Regions from separate parts of the Nocardia salmonicida genome, predicted to be linked through region 2. Evidence: riboswitches for the same ligand, from Rfam matches in the RefSeq annotation. Region 2 holds a riboswitch; the other holds the start of a gene.
The links. A riboswitch is a leader RNA that binds a small molecule or an ion and turns the genes downstream of it on or off. The one in region 2 is predicted to bind S-adenosylmethionine.
Positions count from the first base shown of each region.

Region 1 (3,019 bases), 670 kb from region 2:
GTGGCAGCAGGGCCACCCCGGTTCCGGGTCGGGCGATCGGCGATTCGGTGCTCACGGTCACGTCGTCGCCGCCGCGAACCCGGCCCGCAGATCGGCCAGAATGTCGTCGATTCCCTCGATGCCCACCGCGAGCCTGACCAGGCCGGGAGTGACGCCGGCCGCCAGCTGCTCTGCGGGCGTCAACTGCGAGTGCGTGGTCGACGCCGGGTGAATCACGAGTGAACGCACATCACCGATGTTAGCTACATGGCTGTGCAGGCTGAGCGCGTCCACGAACTTCTTGCCCGCGTCGACGCCGCCCGCCAGCTCGAACGCCACGATCGCGCCCGCGCCCTTGGGCGCCAGCTCCTTGGCCCGCGCGTGCCAGGGCGAGGACTCGAGGCCCGCGTAGAACACCGCGTCGACGCCCGGCTGCTCGGCGACGAACTTCGCGACCGCCTCCGCATTGCTGACGTGCCGCTCGACCCGCAGGCTCAGCGTCTCGATGCCCTGCGCGATGAGGAACGCGTTGAACGGCGAGACCGCCGCACCCAGATCGCGCAGCAACTGCACGCGCGCCTTCAGCGCGAACGCGGGCGCGCCCAGATCGGCGAACACCGCGCCGTGGTAGCTGGGGTCGGGCTCGGTGAAACCGGGGAAGCGCGCGTTGCCGTCGGCGTCGCGCACGGTCCAGTCGAACGTGCCGCCGTCGACGATCACGCCCGCCACGGCCGCGCCGTGCCCACCCAGGTACTTCGTCGCCGAATGCACGACGATGTCGGCGCCGTGGGCCAGCGGCTGGATCAGGTACGGGGTGGCGACGGTGTTGTCCACGATCAGCGGAAGGCCGTTCGCGTGCGCGACACCGGCGATACCGGGGATGTCGAACACCGCGCTGCTCGGGTTGGCGATGGTCTCGCCGTAGAACGCCTTGGTGTTCGGCTGGATCGCGGCCTTCCACTGCTCGAGATCATCGGGGTCCTCGACGAACGAGACCGTGATCCCCAGCTTGGGCAGCGAGTAATGGAAGAGGTTGTAGGTGCCGCCGTAGAGGTGCGGGCTGGACACGATGTGGTCGCCCGCGCTCGCCAGGTTCAGGATCGCGTAGGTCTCCGCGGCTTGGCCCGAGGCCAGCAGCAGCGCCGCGACGCCGCCTTCGAGCGCGGCCACGCGCTGCTCCACCGCGTCCTGGGTGGGGTTCATGATCCGGGTGTAGATGTTGCCCGGCTCGGCGAGACCGAACAGCGCGGCGGCGTGATCGGTGTCGCGGAAGGTGTAGGAGGTGGTCTGGTAGATCGGCAGCGCCCGCGCGTTGGTGGTCGCGTCGGGGGCCTGGCCCGCGTGGACCTGCTTGGTCTCGAAGGACCAGTTCTCGGGCAGGGAAGAGTCAGTCATGTCGTGCTCCAAAGGGTGTCAGCCGGGGGGATCTCGTCAACTGGGTCGGATCGACTGGCAACAACACATGGGGGCCTCCTGCAGTGCGCGCTTGCTCTCGACTTTCGAGAGCCCGGTCATCACCCGGAGCACCCCACCGCAGCTGGAGGGTTGCCGACCAGCGAGCCGGGGCTTGGCGCTGGTACTCATGACCTTGCCGTCATGTTAACCGGAGATCTCCCGCGGGCGGAAACTTCCCCCGCATTTCCCGCCGAAGATCACTCGTCGGACGGTGTGCCGAAGCCTGGCGTGTCGTCCACCGGTGCGCCACAGACCTGCCGCAAGCCGTGGTAGGCGCGCAGCACGGCGTCGCGGGTGACCCGAACGGCTACCGTCGGAGACCCGCTCAGCAGTGCCTGTTCGGTATCGGCGACCGAGAGGTGGCACAGCATCTGCCAGATGCCTGCCACCAACTTCACCGTGAAGTCCTCCGGTGACGTGCCCATCCGCTGCGCGAGCTCGGTGCACACCGCGACGTTCTTCTTCTCCGCGTATTCCAGCGCGCGCGCATTGACCGACTGGCTGGTGCGCATGATGCGCTGCATCTGCAGGAACTGGCGGATGAACCGGATGCCGTCCGCGTCCGCCTCGGCCTGGACCACCGTCAGGTAGGCGCCACACAGCGCCTGGAGTTCGTTGCCGGTATTCGGCTGGGAGCGCAGCGCGACGGCGACGGAGACCCCGAAGTCGTCGATCGGGGCCAGCACGATGTCTTCCTTGAGCGCGAAGTACCGGTTGACGGTGCGTGGGGACACATCGGCGCCCGCGGCGATCTGCTCGACCGTCGTCGCGTCGAACCCTTGGCTGTCGCACAGGTCGAGCCCGACCGCCACGATCGCGGCTTTGGTCTGCAGCTTCTTGCGCTCGCGCAGGCCCAGCGGCGCGTCGGCAGCCGGTTCGGTCGTCCGGTCGGCGCTGATCGGAGTGGTCGAGTCCAGCATTCCCTCAGCCTACCGCGTCGGCGGCTTTATCTGTCCAAGTAGGCCAATTGGCGCGTTCAGACATTTTTCTCTTGACGCCAATTGTCTCGTAGTGCCAGGATTGGTTCACGCCAATCGAGCGACGAGGAGTCCTGGTGACCGGCACCGAAGTATTGACGAAACATGTTGACCAACAACAGAATTCGATGCGGTGGTGGGCGTTGGTCGTGCTCTCGGCCGCCCAGCTGATGGTGGTGCTCGACGCCACCGTGATCACGATCGCCCTGCCGTATGCCCAGCGTGACCTGGGGATCAGCGACGGCGACAAACAGTGGGCGCTCACCGCGTACACGCTCATCTTCGGCGGGCTGCTGTTGCTCGGCGGACGGATGGCCGACTACCTGGGCCGACGCCGGATCTTCCTGGTCGGCCTGGTGGGCTTCGCCGCCGCGTCGGCGCTGGCGGGGCTCGCGCAGACCGGCCCGCAGTTGTTCATCGGCCGAGGACTGCAGGGTGCGTTCGCCGCGCTGCTCGCCCCCGCGGCCCTGTCGCTGCTGTCGGTGATCTTCACCGATGTGCAGGAGCGGGCCCGCGCGTTCGCGGTGTTCGCGGGTATCACCGCGGGTGGCATCGCGTTCGGGCTGATCGTCGGTGGTGCGCTCACCGAGTTCGCGTCGTGGCGGTGG
Region 1 is NZ_CP108014.1:7,106,370-7,109,388, forward strand. Features, by position in the region: gene metX (homoserine O-acetyltransferase MetX) at 1-61, opposite strand, end outside; gene OHS03_RS33115 (bifunctional o-acetylhomoserine/o-acetylserine sulfhydrylase) at 58-1,374, opposite strand; SAM riboswitch class IV at 1,457-1,567, opposite strand; gene OHS03_RS33120 (TetR family transcriptional regulator) at 1,632-2,354, opposite strand; gene OHS03_RS33125 (MFS transporter) at 2,489-3,019, shown strand, end outside.
Region 1: it holds a riboswitch for S-adenosylmethionine, as region 2 does, so the genes downstream of both, OHS03_RS33115 (bifunctional o-acetylhomoserine/o-acetylserine sulfhydrylase) here and OHS03_RS30060 (aminotransferase class V-fold PLP-dependent enzyme) in region 2, are expected to answer to the same signal.

Region 2 (3,019 bases):
GCAGGGGGCCGCGCCGTCGAGGGAAGCGGTGAGGGGGCGGGTTTCGGGGGTGGGGTTCCAGTGGCCGTCGGTGGCGGCGTATTCCCAGGTGGGCCCGTTGGTGACCAAGGTAGCGACCGCGCCGATCAGGCGGTCGACGTCGGCGGCGGTGGTTCCGAGGCCGATGCTGGCACGGAGGGCCGCGTCGAGGCCGAGGCTGGTGAGCAGCGGGTGGGCGCAGAAACGGCCGTCGCGTACGCCGATGGCGTGTTCTGCGGAGAGGTAGGAGGCGACCTTACCGGGGGCGTGGTCGGCGACGGTGAAGGCGACGATGCCGACACAGTCGGGGCTGTCGGACCAGATGGTGACCAGGTCGACGCCTGCGATCGCGGACAAACCGTCACGAAGACGGTCCGCCAGAAAGCGTTCGTGGGCAACGAGTTCAGTGGAGTCGATCGCGGCGAGTGCGTCGCACGCGGCGGCGATAGCGGCCGCGCCCAACACATTCGGCGAACCGGCCTCGTGCCGCTGCGGCGCGCAAGCCCATTCGACCTCCGACACACCGACATTGCGCACCGCACCGCCGCCCGCCAGGTAGGGCTCACCCTGGTCCAGCCAGTCGCGTCGGCCGACGAGCACGCCCGAACCGAACGGGGCGTACAGCTTGTGCCCGGAGAACGCGAGATAGTCGATCCCGCTCTCGCGCAAGGAGATCCGTCGATGTGGAGCCAGCTGCGCGGCATCGACGAGGATGCGCGCACCGCACAGGTGGGCGATGGTCGCGAGGCGCTCCAGCGGCAGTACCTCACCGGTGACATTGGATGCCCCGGTCACCGCGAGCAGCGCGGCGGGCTTGCTGCACAGCTCGGCGACGACTCGCTGAATCGTCTCCTCGACGGTGGCGGCGGCCCGTACCACCCGGCGACCGTGCGCGGTCCACGGCAGGAAGTTGGCGTGGTGCTCGATATCGAGCACCACGGTCTCCCCGGGCACGCATCCGGCCAGCAGGTTCAGCGAATCGGTGGTGTTGCGGGTGAACACGACGACCTGGTCGTCGTCGGCGTCGAGGAACCGGGCGACCGCGCCACGGGAAGCCTCGTAGCACTCGGTCGAGATCCGCGAGGCGTAGCCCGCACCCCGGTGCACGCTGGCGTAGTACGGCAGCAACTGCGAAATCCGGTCGGTGACCTGCTTCAATGCCGGCGCACTCGCGGCGTAGTCGAAGTTGGCGTAGGAGCTGGTGCCGCCTTGAACGAGCGGAACCTGCAGGTCGGCACCGGAAACGGCGGCGATGGCACAGGTGGGGTCGATTACAGCAGTCATGACGAAATCCCGTCGGCTCAGGGACCCGCTCCAGAGAGGTGGCCCGCGCTTGCCGCGCCCAATTCGGACGTCAGCCTGGTCGTCACCCGGAGCACCCCACCGCGGAGGAGGGTTGCCGACCAGCAAGCCGGGGCTGAACGCTGGTACTCGTGACCTGAAACGAGAGTGACAGACGACCGCCGGACCTGTCAACCACCTTTCGCCGACCGCGCTCCGAGTCGCCGCCGACCGCACACGACCTCGCCCGGTTCGACACGCCGACCCGGTCTCCGACGCGAATGCGCGGGATTGCCCCCGAGTTGCCTGCTCACACCCAATTCTCAACCATCTACACACCCCATGATGGAGGAACCGAATGATTGGGCACCTCCACCATTTGCTAGAGTTCCCACTCATGTCCACGAACACGAACTCCGTCCGCGGCCTGCCGCGCTACCCGGTGTACGCGCTCGGACGGCTCACCAAGGCCCTGCACGCCGAGATCGACGTCCCGTTGCGCGATCACTGGGTGCTCACCTTCATCGCCGAGAACGCCGACCTGACGCAGAAGAAAGTGGGCGACGCGCTCGGTATCGACCGCAGTGAAGTCGTGCGCCTGATCGACGCGCTGGAACGCGCCGAACTGGTCGAACGCACCCGCGACGGCAAGGATCGCCGCAAGTACCGGCTGCGGATCACCGAGGCGGGGCGCAAGCAGTGCAAACGCACCGACAAGCTGATCGCCGAGGCCACCGCCCGCGTGCTGGGACGCCTGGACGAAGAAGAACAGCGGACGCTGCACCGGCTGGCGGTCACCGCCCTCGGCGAGATGCCGGAATCGCCGTCGTGAACAGCGCCGACGGCACGCGCTTCGCTGCCGTCCGGCAACACCCGCACCGAGTACCGTTGGCATCTGGTGACCATCCTGTTTGCCCTCCGGTAACCCGCTCATGAAACAACAGACACCACCGATGGGGGTCAACCGATGAGAGGTGGACTGAGCACGATGCTCGAGCCACACACTGAGGTAGCGGCGGTTCTTCGCGACCCGCTGCTGCGCGCCGATCTCGCCGCACCGCCACGGACCCTGGTCGACATCCTGACCAGCACCGCCCTCGCACACCCTGACGCACCGGCCGTCGACGACGGCACCGTCGTGCTCAGCTACATGGAATTGATCGCCGCGATCGAGGCCAGGATGGCCGAACTCACCGAGGCGGGCGTGCGGCCGGGCGACCGGGTCGGCGTACGGATGCCGTCGGGCACCGCCGCGCTCTACGTGACGATTCTGGCCGTGCTCTACTGCGGCGCCGCCTACGTGCCCGTCGACGCCGACGACCCGCAGGAGCGAGCCAAGCTCGTCTTCGGCGAGGCCAGGGTGAGCGCGATCGCCACCGGCGACGGCATCGAGTCGGCCACCACGGCTACGGGCGAACACGACTGGAACACCCTGCCCACCCCCGCCGATGACGCGTGGATCATCTTCACCTCCGGCTCCACCGGCACCCCCAAAGGTGTGGCGGTCACCCATCGCAACGCCGCCGCCTTCGTCGACGCCGAAGCCCGCCTGTTCCTGCGGAAGGCCCCGATCGGTCCCGGCGACCGCGTGCTGGCCGGACTCTCGGTGGCCTTCGACGCCTCCTGCGAGGAAATGTGGCTGGCCTGGCGCAACGGCGCCTGCCTCGTCCCCGCTCCGCGCGACCTGGTGCGCACCGGCGCCGACCTCGGCCCGTGGTTG
Region 2 is NZ_CP108014.1:6,433,501-6,436,519, reverse strand. Features, by position in the region: gene OHS03_RS30060 (aminotransferase class V-fold PLP-dependent enzyme) at 1-1,302, opposite strand, end outside; SAM riboswitch class IV at 1,343-1,457, opposite strand; gene OHS03_RS30055 (MarR family winged helix-turn-helix transcriptional regulator) at 1,697-2,131, shown strand; gene OHS03_RS30050 (Pls/PosA family non-ribosomal peptide synthetase) at 2,288-3,019, shown strand, end outside.